2 linked regions of the Niabella beijingensis genome follow. The protein of the gene in region 2 interacts with the protein of the main gene of each other region in a pairwise test. Links are inferred from orthologs where the notes say so. Each region holds a gene or a part of one and is shown on either strand. Other genes may lie near its edges.

The links.
Region 1: the proteins of rlmB (region 2) and K7B07_RS24685 interact in binary tests that used the Escherichia coli proteins (3 or more experiments, as listed by UniProt). The link is inferred for Niabella beijingensis from one-to-one orthologs.

What each region holds. Positions count from the first base shown.
Region 1 is NZ_JAIQDI010000002.1:2,043,842-2,049,708, reverse strand. What follows is about bases 2,489-5,355. They hold K7B07_RS24685 (NAD(P)H-hydrate dehydratase), read right to left. Parts: upstream 4,740-5,355; coding sequence 3,237-4,739; downstream 2,489-3,236. Other genes in these bases: K7B07_RS24680 (RAD23 family protein), read right to left, coding at 4,824-5,355; K7B07_RS24690 (sodium-translocating pyrophosphatase), read right to left, coding at 2,489-3,000. Outside these bases: K7B07_RS24700 (copper homeostasis protein CutC), read left to right, coding at 1-50; K7B07_RS24695 (DMT family protein), read left to right, coding at 66-407; more of K7B07_RS24690, read right to left, coding at 775-2,488; more of K7B07_RS24680, read right to left, coding at 5,356-5,867. UniProt on the Escherichia coli protein: Bifunctional enzyme that catalyzes the epimerization of the S- and R-forms of NAD(P)HX and the dehydration of the S-form of NAD(P)HX at the expense of ADP, which is converted to AMP.
Region 2 is NZ_JAIQDI010000002.1:1,362,038-1,369,842, reverse strand. The notes cover bases 2,462-5,226. They hold rlmB (23S rRNA (guanosine(2251)-2'-O)-methyltransferase RlmB), read right to left. Parts: upstream 4,347-5,226; coding sequence 3,576-4,346; downstream 2,462-3,575. Other genes in these bases: K7B07_RS21675 (NUDIX domain-containing protein), read right to left, coding at 4,926-5,226; K7B07_RS21680 (DUF4112 domain-containing protein), read right to left, coding at 4,371-4,880; K7B07_RS21690 (3-keto-disaccharide hydrolase), read right to left, coding at 2,812-3,492; K7B07_RS21695 (hypothetical protein), read right to left, coding at 2,462-2,742. Also shown: K7B07_RS21710 (SusC/RagA family TonB-linked outer membrane protein), read right to left, coding at 1-1,041; K7B07_RS21705 (DeoR/GlpR family DNA-binding transcription regulator), read left to right, coding at 1,706-1,924; K7B07_RS21700 (DUF6624 domain-containing protein), read right to left, coding at 2,024-2,401; more of K7B07_RS21695, read right to left, coding at 2,350-2,461; more of K7B07_RS21675, read right to left, coding at 5,227-5,489; K7B07_RS21670 (superoxide dismutase family protein), read left to right, coding at 5,708-6,316; K7B07_RS21665 (saccharopine dehydrogenase C-terminal domain-containing protein), read left to right, coding at 6,449-7,792. UniProt on the Escherichia coli protein: Specifically methylates the ribose of guanosine 2251 in 23S rRNA.

The DNA.
Region 1 (5,867 bases), 680 kb from region 2 along the record:
CTGGTATTGATGCCGCAGCTGTGGCTGCCTTTAAGCAAGCATTGTATTAACAAAAAACAACCGGTATGTTTTACAGGACCATCCTCCTGCTGATCTGCTCCAATGTGTTCATGACACTGGCCTGGTATCATCATTTAAAAAATGAGAACTGGCCGCTCTGGAAGGCCATTCTGCTAAGCTGGCTGATCGCTTTTTTTGAATATTGCCTGGCGGTGCCTGCCAACCGCATCGGGCAGAAATCGGGGATCAACCTGTTTCAGCTGAAGATCACGCAGGAAGTGATCACGCTGGCCGTTTTTACGGTGTATGCCGTTGCATTTGCCAATAATGCATTTCACTGGAAATACCTGGTGAGCTTTTTACTGCTGATCGGTGCGGTGTACTTTGTATTTGCAGATATTAAATAAGATCGCAGGATATGGGCCGCTGAGGCACTGGATCACTGAGTTGATTTCTGACCTTTTCTTAGCCGGGTGCTTCGCAGGGAACCTCGCGTGTATTTTTTTTATGTTCAAAATGCTTCGTGCCGCTGGCACTCGGGCGGGTATCGTGATCATCGCTCCGGAATGAATTCCGGAGCTGCTTTATAGGGGTCAGGCCTAAGGCCTTAAGGTTCTTTTGTTCCGTAACGGAAATTCCGGAGCTGCTTCATAGAGCCAGACCTACAGCCTTATTTTTTTTATCCGGTGGCGGGAATTACTGAATAGCTGTGTGTAATAAAAAAGGTTGTTTCATTAGCTGAAACAACCTGTGAATATTTTTTTAGCGAAGCTGTTATTTTGATACGCTGTACTGCGCGGCGATCTTGCCGGATACAGCAGGAGTCTTTGCCATTTCCTGTTTTACAGGGACCGGCTCCTTGCTTACATTGCCTTCTACCTGTGCAAGCGTCGGAGCAATTACCAGCGATACGATCGACATCAGCTTGATGAGGATGTTCATCGAAGGACCGGAAGTATCCTTGAACGGATCACCAACGGTATCTCCGGTTACAGAAGCTTTGTGCGGATCTGATTTTTTATGGAACATTTCGCCATTGATCTCAACTCCTTTTTCAAATGATTTCTTGGCATTGTCCCAGGCACCACCGGAATTGTTCTGGAACATTCCGAGTAATACGCCGGAAACTGTTGCTCCGGCAAGGAAGCCACCCAGCGCTTCTGCACCAAAGCTGGGTAAAAAGCCGATGATGATGGGCGAAACGATCGCGATAGCACCCGGCACCACCATTTTCTTAAGAGAGGCCTCTGTGGAAATGGCCACACATTTATCATATTCGGGTGTTCCGGTTCCTTCCATGATACCGGGAATGGTACGGAACTGTCTCCTTACTTCTTCCACCATGGCCATGGCTGCTTCGCCTACGGCGCGGATGGCCAGTGCGGAGAAGATGAACGGGATCATGGCGCCCAGGAACAGGCTGGCCAGCACATTGGCCTTATAAATATCAATTCCCTTGATCCCTGCAACACCTACAAACGCGGCAAACAGGGCCAGGGCGGTCAATGCCGCAGAGGCAATGGCAAATCCTTTACCGGTAGCAGCTGTGGTATTTCCCACAGCGTCCAGCACATCTGTTTTTTCACGTACTTCCTTGGGAAGCTCGCTCATTTCTGCAATGCCCCCGGCATTGTCTGCGATAGGACCAAACGCATCAATGGCCAGCTGCATGGCGGTGGTTGCCATCATGGCTGCCGCTGCGATGGAAACACCATAAAGACCGGCACATTTATAAGAAGCAACGATGCCCGCAGCCAGCACCAGTATGGGCAGGAAAGTGGATTCCATTCCCACTGCCAGTCCGCCGATCACATTTGTGGCATGGCCCGTTGATGATTTCTTGATGATGGAGTTCACCGGACGTTTGTCCATGGCCGTATAGTATTCCGTGATGATCGTCATCAGCGCCCCAACAGCCAGTCCTACAACGATAGCACCCAGTACGCCGGTCTTTGAGAATACAAAACCGCGGAGCTCCATTTGATCCGGAAGGATCCAGTATACCAGGCCCGCGGATGCCAGTGCGGTAAGGATGATGGAGCCCCAGTTGCCCATGTTCAATGCTTTCTGAACGGTTTGGGTACTGATGCCGGCGCTTTCACTGATTTTTACAAAGAACGTTCCCATGATCGAAAATAAGATACCGATACCGGCGATCAGCATGGGCAATACCACGGGGGAATAACCTCCAAGGAAGTCGGCGCCATCGGCAATATCGATCTGTTGTCCCAGCACTATAGTGGCCAGCACGGTAGCAACATAGGACCCGAACAGGTCGGCACCCATACCGGCTACGTCACCAACATTATCACCTACATTGTCTGCAATGGTGGCCGGGTTGCGGGGATCATCTTCAGGTATGCCTTTCTCTACCTTACCCACAAGGTCAGCACCTACATCGGCCGCTTTTGTATAGATACCGCCACCCACACGTGCAAATAATGCAATGGATTCAGCACCCAGTGAGAACCCGGTAAGCACCTCGATAGTGGTCAGCATTTCAGCTGAATTGAGGTCCGCTTCCGGCGCAAAAAAATGTTTAAGGATAATATAAAGCCCACCCAGTCCCAGCACAGCCAGACCGGCAACGCCAACGCCCATAACGGCGCCGCCTCCGAAAGACACATTAAGGGCTTTGCGGAGACTTGTCCGGGCCGCATTGGCGGTACGCACATTCGCGAACGTTGCGGCACGCATACCGATATAACCCGCCACAGCACTTAATACAGCGCCAATGACAAAGGAAATGGAGATCATCCAGTGGGAGTGGGGGTTGGCATTGGCCAGCACGCCCAGCAAAATAGCAACGATAATAACAAAATATCCAAGTATTTTCCATTCGGCTTTTAAAAAGGCCATGGCGCCCTCAGCAATATGATCGCTGATTTCTTTCATCCTTGGTGTTCCTGCATCCTGTTTAACAACCCATCGAAATTTTATTAAAGTGTAAATAAGACCGATAACGGCCATAAGAGGTACTAGATAGATCAGATGTTGCATATAAATTTTTCTATATTAATATATAATGCATAAGCAAGGCTGCAAATATAAGTGTTGCATTCAAAACCATTAATGTTATTTTTAATGCGGTTTCGGGGTTCATGAAGGGGTCATAGACAGCATATTTAAATCGATTGCATTGTGCAGCTAAAATATTAAAAAATATCCGGTATTGTATGACAATTGCCGGAATTCCGTGGTGTATGACTGGTGGGTATTCATTGTTCAGTGATGTATTATTGTAATGCCTGGAATGCTTTTCCAAGATGCTCAATGATATCGGAAGCCAGCATGGCTTCCATTCCGTGAGAGGACGCAGCAAGATCTCCGGCCAGCCCGTGAAGGAACACGCCCATAAGCGCCGCATCTTTCGATGTATAGCCCTGGGCCAGCAATCCGGTAAGGATTCCTGTAAGCACATCGCCGCTGCCGCCCTTGGCCATACCGGCATTTCCCGTAATATTGAAATAACCGGTGCCATCCGGCAGTGCTACCAATGTATGATGCCCTTTTAAAATTATTACAACATTCAATTCCATGGATTTAGAGCAAGCTACCTCTATTTTTTTAAAATCATCTTCAAAATTCCCGAACAGCCGGCTGAATTCTTTGGGATGCGGTGTCAGGATGCTTTCCGATGGAATAAGATTCAGAAGATTCCCGTCTTCAGAAAGAATATTCAATGCATCGGCATCTAATACCATGGGGTGCGTGCCCTGCTCGAAAAGCTCCCGCAGCAGGGATTTTGTTTTCGGCTCCGTGCCAATGCCCGGACCAATACCGGTTGCAGAAAATTTATCCGGTTCGTAACTGATGGCCGAAACAACCGAAGGGTCGGGATCGGGGAAGACCATGGCTTCGGGCGCGGCTGTCTGCATAACCAAAACACTTTCCCCGGGTACATGCGCACTTACCAGTCCGGCTCCTGTTTTCAGGCAGGCCCGTGTACTCAGCACAGCGGCTCCGGTTTTTCCATAGCTGCCTGCTACAATCAGCGCATGTCCGAATGTTCCCTTGTGGGCAAAGGCGCTGCGCGGGCGATAGAGACGCCGGGCCACAGGTTGATTGATGATATAATAGGGCGTATCGACCAGCTCCGGAAAAGAAGGGTGCAGGTTGATATCCATCAGCTGTACTTGTCCGAAAGCGGGTTCGTTTTCTGCCAGCAGGAACGCCAGTTTGAGTACCTGGAAGGTAAGCGTGTGCCGGGCCCTGATAACCGTATTGTTGCGGGAAGACTGATCACAAAACAATCCGCTGGGAATATCAACAGCCACAATCGGTGCCGTGCGTTCATTCAAATAGGTCACCAGCCGGGCTGCCAGTCCGTTCAGCGGCCGGTTGAGCCCGGTTCCGAAAAGCGCATCAATAATAATACAGCCCTCCGGTACCAGGGGGAAATCGGTTTCCGAGCGGAGGCGGTAAACCGGTATGGCAGACAGATGCTGAAGGATATTGAAATTGGAGCGGTAGTCGTCCGATCCCTTTGCCGCCGTTTCCAATATGAATACGTTCACAGATCTTCCGGCGTTGTACAATAACCGGGCAATCGCCAGTCCGTCGCCGCCATTGTTACCTTTTCCGCAAAAGATATAATAACTGTCGGCAAGCGTATTTGTTACCAGCCAGCGCGTGCAGGCATTTGCCGCACGTTCCATCAGTTCTAATGAAACCACGGGTTCCTGCCGGATGGTATACTCATCCCATTGCCGTATCTGTGCTGCGTTCAGTAATTTCATGGATGCTTCTAAAGATAGGAATCTTTAAAGAAAAATGCAGGGCCCAGGGCCCCGCATTTTTTATAATAACTAAACAACAAGATCCTAAAAATCAAACTTCAGCCGGATGCCCACGCCTGTATAATTGAGTTTTTGATCGGATACGCTTTTCATGGGGATCTTAAGGAACGGCTCTATTGCCACATTATTCTTCGAAGATACCCGCTGTTTGTATCCCATCGACACATTATAAAACCCGAGGAACGGTGTTTTTTCCTTGCCGGAGGCTTCGGGGGCCGCATCACTGGTGGAATATTCCACCACCCGCATGTTTTTGTCTTCTTTAAGAAGACCCTGGCTGTTCTCTACCTGTACCCGCTGGTTGGTGCTGGTTACATAGGTGTACTGGGCATTGTCCTTTATAACCACCAGGCCGGATACCCCTGCACTGGCATAGAGTTTTTTTGAAATATTATAGCTGATATCCACCGGGATGTCGAAACCGCTCACGGCTCCTTTTACGGCTTCCAGCTGGGGCTGGGAGGTAGTGTTGCTGTTACTGAGCAGACCTCTTGCTGCAAACAGGCCATCTGCTACAGGGCTGTTCAGGGAAGCGGGAGGCGGTGAGGCTGCCACATCAAAGTCGCGGGAGGCGGTCAGTTTGTTGTGAGCGATCCCCGTACTGATCCGGATCTTATCGTTGATGGCATAGCCCAGTGAAGCTCCGTACCCCATGTTCACGTTGGTTTCTCCGAATGTGGGCGAAAGAAACAGACCCAGCGACCATCTTTTTGAGCGGCCGGATTCTTTCTGTTCGCTGTTCCGGGCGAGTACGGGATCACGGGTGACGGGCATTGCCTGTCGTGGTGGTTGTGTTGCCTCTTCAGTAATGATCCGGTTTTCCCAGAAATGAACCGGCGCTGACGGTTTGGGCGCGGCAGGCTTGCCGGCCACCGGAGGTGCCGGGGTAGGAATCAATGGTGCAGTACCCGGAACGGTTGCCGGGTAAAGAACCGGTGCTCCGATTGTATTACCGGCGGAAGGTGTTGTTACAGATAAATTATAATTGTCCGGATCGTTTTTTTCAGTTGAGGAATAATATTCTTTAACGGGTGCCGTTTCGGGCAGCTGTTGCTGTGGTGTTATACT
Region 2 (7,805 bases):
GCTCAGCGAGGGCGTTACTCGTATAATACCGCTGTTAGCCGCTAAAGAGATAAAATGATTCTGTTCCAGCCCGCTGCCATTCAATATGGCACCCTGCCAATCGTAATTTTTCGGGTTTGCCTCGTATTGTTGCCTGAACTGCTCTATATCCTTGTCGCTATAGATTGTCGTGCCATTATCATTCATGCTGGCATCATTGAATACACGCATATAGGTCAACCCGTCTGTCACTTTGGGAATTGCTGTTGGTGTTTGTTTACCAATAAAGCCCTTATAATTCACCGACAGCTTGTCTTTTGCCCTTTTAGTAGTGATCAATATAACACCATTGGCAGCCCTGGAACCATAAATGGCTGAAGAAGCAGCATCTTTCAATACAGATATAGATTCGATCAGGTTCACATCCACATCATCAATTGAGCCTGCCACTCCATCAATAATTACCAGCGGGTTGCTACTGGACCCTCCAAAGGAATTGATCCCCCTGATCCGGATCTGTGCACCGTCCCCTCCGGGAGCACCCGTCTGAGAGGTAACGGTTACACCGGGAGCCAGTCCCTGCAGCGCATTAGAAGCAGAAGTATTAGGACGTCTTTCGATCTGGGCACTGCTGATAACAGAAACAGAACCGGTAAGATTGGCTTTTTTCTGTGTACCATAACCTACCACCACAACTTCATTTAAGCCGGTAACATCTTTTTGAAGGATTACATTTACCACTGCGGCACCGTTCAGGGGCATTTCTTTCTCCGCATAACCTACCATAGAGAAAACCAGCATATCTGTAAGATCAGGTACACTCAATGCATAATTACCTTCAGTATTACTGGTAGTACCTGATCCGGCCCTCTTCACGCTGATACTCACCCCTTCCAGGGGCTTATTATTTTCATCAGTAATTTTTCCGGTGATTTTTTTTGACTGTGCTGTGGCAGACAATGTCAGTAATAAGAGCCCAACCAGAATGAACAGCCAGCTACCGGTTAGTTTCGGAGAATTGCTTTGCTGCTGAACAACGGCAAAGCAGTAGTTTTTTTTCATAATGACCTGAGTTTTATTCCTTTCGATTTTTTATTTAATAGGCTGTTTTCAGTTTAATATACCAAGCAATCTTAAAAAGAAGTGATTCGAACATTCTGGAAAAACGATTTCTGTTATTTGTTCAAACCTGAGCAGCAGCCCTTAATTAAACCAAATATAATATAATTACACTTATTTAAACATTTATAAACTGAAAAAATAAATAAATTAATAGTTTATTAAACTTTTTTTAATCTAAAATTAATACTTTTAAATACTTGTGTTGTTCCCTAAGCATACAGGAAGAAAAGATCCTTTACAATCAGAACGAGCATTATTCATTTTCTTAAACGATTCAGTATGAAAAAGAGCTCGTTTTCACAAATCCAGTTCACCGCCAATCTGTTCAGCAGCTTATTTTGACTATCCTGTTCGGCCTGTTGCCGTTCCTGTTCATCGGATGCAGGAAGGAGTTTAAACCAGCCACCGGAGTGATTCCTGATAGGCAATTCATAAAAGGGATGGTTTCATTAACCGATTTTTCTCCTATTGCCTCATTTAAGGTCAAATACCAGGTTCTTTTACTATGATATTAACGGAGATGGTAAATGCATTGCAGGTACTGGATGAGATCTCCTGCAATTTGTTATTTCTTGGTATTGACGGCATTGATCTCGAGTAGGGAGTGCCCATTTCCAACATTCCCGAGGCCGCCCTTATTCGTAAAATGATTGAAGCTTCGCAAACATTAATCCTGCTTGCAGACAGCACCAAGTTCAATAAAAGAGGGCTTGGGAAAATCTGCAATCTTGACCAGGTGGAATATATTGTAACCGATAAGAACGTGTCTGAAGAAACATTGACTGCGCTACAGGAAAAAGGAATTAAAGTCATTATCGCCTGACGTGCAGCAGGTTCCTAATCCATAGTTGACCAGCCGGTACAGGATTTTACCAACGTAAAGAAAAAGCTTGTATTGCTATTGTTTAAAAGAGTCCGGCAGTTACCGGTCAGACTGTTTCCGGTTCAAAATTTCTTTTTTCTTTTTCAACACCTTCTCAGCTTCCGGAAGATGCCGGAAATACTCCTTCAGCGTCCATTCCATGTTCTGGGATTCCTTTAAATATTTCGCCAGCGGAGGAAGACCGATCTCTTTTCGCCAGGTATCTGTTCTATAAGGATCGATAAGCGGGTACATAATGGTTCTGTTATCCATCGTAACCATTAATTGTGTGCCGTATTTCTGTTTTTCTCCTTTGTCCGTCGAGATGCGGTCGGTAAAATAACCCAGGTATCGGGGTTCAAGCTTATTATCCTTCACTGCGTTTGTTACCGTTTCCAGGTATTTCTCATGGGTGGACAGGTCTGCATGGTGAAGCACTGCCCATACCGTTTTAGAGCCCTCTGTGCCCACTGCTTGGGGGTCGGGCCAGCCATCTTTTCTATGATGTTTATGATCGCATTTAAATTAGCAGAATCCGAATGATGCATTTTTTTAAATATGGCCTTTAAGCGCACTGAGTCAATTTCTTTTGCGTCGAGCAGTGGAATAAGTTGCTGCCGGTACCGCTGGTCCTCATAATCGACCTCCGCCAGTTCGCCGGCAAGAGCGGCATTCCAGGTATCTTTAGCATTGCTTTTAGGACCAGCATCATGCTGACAGGCAGCCGCAAAGACCAGAAGCAGAACCGGGATATATACCATTACTATTGCTGCTCTCATAAAGGTCTTTCTTATAAAATTAATCAATTCCGGATAAAGGAGCAGCCCCGCGGATCTTCGGTTTTATTACTACAGTTCCTTTATCCGGATATTCCGCAGCCGCAGTTCGGAATCATGGCCCAAAAATGCGATATAGCCTTTTTCATACAGCAAACGGGGATCCTTTGCCAACGCAGCCACCGGCAGTGCTTTGATATCGGTGTCCAGGATGGTTTCCCCGTTCAGCACAATTGTAATACGGAACCCGCGCACCCGCACTTCCTGGGTATTCCATTCCCCAACGGGCTTTAATCCCTTCCGCCTTGCAGGAACATAGCCGTAAAGCGAACCATGGTACTGATACGGCTTAAGATTTTTGTATACCGGAGCATCGTTATCCAGGATCTGCAATTCTATACCATCATACCCTTTTGTGCCGTCTACTAATTTATGACGTATACCCAAACCATTATTGGCGGCCGGTGTTAGTAAAAATTCAAACCGGAGGATAAAATCGCGGTATTCCTTCCCGGTGTACAGATTGCCGTACCCCTTTGTCTTTTTTACAATCGCTCCTTCACTCACATAGTACTGGTTGTTCTTATCGATCCAGTTTGATAAAGAGTATCCGTCGAATAATAACTGATAGCCCTCTTTTTTTTCCTGCGGGGATAAGCTATTGCTGACATCGCCCCCTGTTGCACGGCTGGGTTTAGGCGAACAGCTGAAGAAAAAAAGAACAACAGGAATTAGCAGAAAGTTTTGTCTCATAAAATAGTTTTAAAAAATGTAAGAGTAAATGGCTGCCGCCTGTAATATCTCCGGAGGGATACGGCAGGCCTTTTTGCCGGTCACTATGTTCCCATCCGCTGCCTCATTGTCTCGTAAAGGATCATCCCGGCAGCCACCGAAACATTCAGACTTTCGAACTCGTGTTGCATGGGAATGGAAATGGCAGTATCGCATATTTTCAGCAATGCCGGGTAAATCCCCTTCTCTTCACTTCCCATTACAATTGCAGCTGGTATGCTGAAATCGGCTGTTGCAACCGGTACCGAACCCTTCATTTCAGCAGCAAATACCGTAATACCATTTAAATGAAGTTCATCAACTGCCTTCATCAGACTGTTCACCCGGCAAACCGGGATCTTCTCCAACGCACCTGCAGAGGTAAGGATCGCATCTTCGTTTAATGCCCCCACCCCCTTATCCGGGATGATAATGGCATGAATACCGCAGCACCAGGCCGTGCGGGCAATACCGCCGATATTGCGTATATCGGTGATGCCGTCCAGGATCAGGAACAAAGGCACCTGGCCGCTTTCTGTCACAAAAGAGATCACATCCTGCAGGTTCTGATACGTGATACGGGACTTTTGGGCAATAACGCCTTCATGATCGCCTACATTGAAATAGTCCAGCTTCACCCTGGGAACATAATTCACCGGCACCTGGCTGGCGGTGGCCAGTCGCCGGATCTCCCCCAGCAGCGGATCTTTGGCCTGCTGATCTACATAGATCCGGTCAAAGGAATTACCATCCTGCAGCGCCTGACGTACGGCCTCCCTGCCATAGACAAGACTGGACTTTCTGGGACGTTGTTGTTTTTTTCTGAAATCTTTCACACCGCAAAGAAAAGGAAACCCACGTTAAAATTTAAATCCGCCTGATTTTTCATCCCATTCAATGATCCATTGAAGGAACCGGACGGCAAGAATGACCAGGAGCACCAGGAAAATTCCGGTAATGATCAGTATCATTAGAATAACCGAACGGGCGCTCCCCCTGTGTTTTCCTTCGGTGTAATGCTCCGTAAGTAGTTTCAGGTTACGGGTGTTTGCCTTATAAGCAAAATCAAAGATCCATCCGAGCACAGGAATGGCCCCTACAAATGCATCCAGTGTGGCATTGACCACCATTTTTGCCACCAGTTTCCCCGAGGCACCATGCTGGGCCATAGTGATGATCAACCCGATCGACATCAGGTAGCCACCCACATCGCCGAGTACCGGTATAAAATTCAGAATCGGATCCAGGCCAAATTTAAACCCACCAATGGAGAACTGTTCATCCATCAGCCTGCTGATCCTCCTCACCGTTCTCAAACGGGGATCTGCAGACGGGTCCGCTGTTGTCAATTGCCGGTTTTTATACTTCATCGTTTCAATATAAGATACCCTGGCAGCAGGCGGCTGATTTTTCACTTACACCAGGCGGGTTCCTTTGTGCTGCATCAGTGCCGCCTTTTGAAATGCCGCCACAGAGATAGCATCCGTGATCAGTCCGTCTTCTACCATGGCAAAAGCAGTTTCCAGGGGAAGTTTCCGGATCGTAAGCTGTTCGGTCTCCTCCGGCTGAGGGCTTTTCTGTATCAGTCCTGTCGCCAGGTATACAATGGCCAGTTCGTCAGAAACGGAATTGGACAAATGCATCCGCAACAGTTCCTTCCAGTGCAGCGCTTCCAGCCCGGCCTCTTCCAGCAATTCCCTCCTGGCACTTTCAAGCGGATCCGTTCCTTCCGGGCAGCCACCTTCGGGAATTTCCCAGGTATACACATCAATCGCAAAACGGTATTGTCCGATCAGGTAGGTATTCAACTGCTCGTCTAATACAAGGACCCCGATTGCTATATTTTTAAAATGCACTTTTCCATAAATACCTTTGCCACCCCGCGGATTGATCACATCATAAGCCGTCACATTGATCCAGGGATTGTCATATACCTCCTGTTTTCCCAATATCTTCCATGGATTTACCGTCGTTGTCATTTATCAGTTTTTGAATGATAAAGTTAACAATTATTGTTCCACAATTTATTGTAACCTATGTGCCGGAAAAACACCGCAGCATCTCATTTTCAGCAACCGGCAGTCCCCGGCCGGTATTTCCATCGAAGAACCGTTCATCAAGAACTCCGGCTTATAACAATAATTCAGTTAGCTTTGCGTATTAAGAATAAGCAACTTAACACTTTAAAATAATGATTATGAAAAAATCCTTCTTTGCTGTGGGCACCGTGGCCCTCATGATCCTGGCCTCCTGCGGAAATAGCGCTTCGGACACAAAAACAACAGACTCCACGGGCATGGCACCGGTAGATACCGGTGCTTCAACATCCACCGCACCAGCGCCGGAAGGCACACAGGTGGCGGTTGCAAACCTGCAATTAACTGCCGACAGCACCAAGCACATTGGAACAGCCAAGTTCTACAAACTTACAGATGGAAAGATCCGGCTGGACCTTGAGATCGATCTGAAAGAGCGGGCAGACAGTAATGTGGCGGTACACTTTCATGAGCACGGCGATTGCGGCATGAAGGGAGAAAACTCACACGGGCACTGGAATCCTACAAAATCCAATCACGGTGAGTGGGGCTCTGCCGCCTTCCACTCCGGCGATATCGGCAATATCAAATTAGATGCTTCAGGGCATGCAACAAAAAGTGTAACGACTGATCTGTGGAGCGTGGATCCGGGCGAAAAAGAGATCATTGGCCGCGCCATTATCGTACATGGCGGTACCGATGATTATAAAACACAACCCACCGGCAACAGTGGTCCCCGCATCGGCTGCGGTGTTATCACAAAGCCCTGATACGATCGGTTTAAATTTTCTGAAAGGCTGCAATGGTGCAGCCTTTTTTATTCCCCTGCATCTTGATGCACGACCCGTCAGAACTGTAGCAGTTCGCCTGGTATTGGCGGGAATTGATTAACTTGTATTGAAATGAAAAAGATCCTTCTGTTTGGAGCCGGCAAATCTGCTACGGTATTGATCCGGTACCTGCTGGATCAGGCAGCGCAGGAGAACTGGCAGCTTACGGTTGCCGAAGCAAATCCGGAACTGGCAAAAAGCAAATTGAACGGCCACCCCAGAGGAACAGCTGTTGCGCTGATGGCAGATGATGTATTGCTCAGGAAAACACTGATCACGGAATCGGATATCGTCATTTCCATGCTCCCCCCGGCCCTGCACATCCTTGTCGCCCGCGATTGTCTGGAACTAAAACGAGACCTTTTAACAGCCTCCTATATCGATGAGGAACTGCTGTTGTTAAAAGATGCAATCGAAGCCAATGACCTCTTATTTCTTTGCGAAACAGGGCTGGACCCTGGTATTGATCATATGAGTGCCATGCAGCTTTTTGACCGGATCCGGAGCGCCGGTGGTACGATATCCGGCTTTAAATCTCATTGCGGCGGATTGATAGCTCCGGAAAGCGACAACAATCCCTGGCATTATAAAATCAGCTGGAATCCCAGAAATATCGCACTGGCGGGCTATGCGGGGGCTGTTTATAAAACTGACGGGCAATTAAAAGAAGTCCCCTATCAGGAAGTTTTTGAAAATTGTCCGGTAATTGAGGTACCCGGTTCGGGCAAATGGGCCTGCTACCCCAACCGGAATTCACTGACCTATATTCCCGTTTACCAGCTCGACAGCGCTACAACCGTTGTCCGCTCCACTCTGCGGCATCCCGATTTTTGTACCGCCTGGAACTATATTGTAAAGGCCGGGTTATCTACGCTTACGGATGCAGAGTTGATAAACAGCTATCGGGATAAATCCATTGCCGACTGGTTCACGGCCTGCTTGAATTTTTATACGCGGGCGGAGACTTTTGCAGATTTCCTGAATCGATATGTGCCCGCTGCAGAACAGGAACTGGTGGATCATTTATTCCGTTACCTGGGATTGATGAGCGACGGGCCCCTGCCCCGGCATACAACGGTTTCGGCTGACATCCTCCAATACCTGCTGGAAACAAGACTCACCCTGTCCCCGGGAGACCGGGATATGATCATTATGATCCATGAGGTCGAATACCAGATGCAGGGGGTACACCAAAAAACGATCAGTTCGCTTATCGTAAAAGGAGAAGACGCCGTACATACGGCCATGGCAAAAACCGTGGGGCTTCCGCTGGGTATTGCAACCAAACTGATCCTGACCGGGCATATACGGGCAAAAGGATTGTGTATACCTACGGGAAAAGAGATCTATGATCCCCTGCTCCGGGAGCTGGAGCAGAACGGGATCCGGTTTTATGAAAAAGAAGAACTCTTGTAAAGGTGATAACATA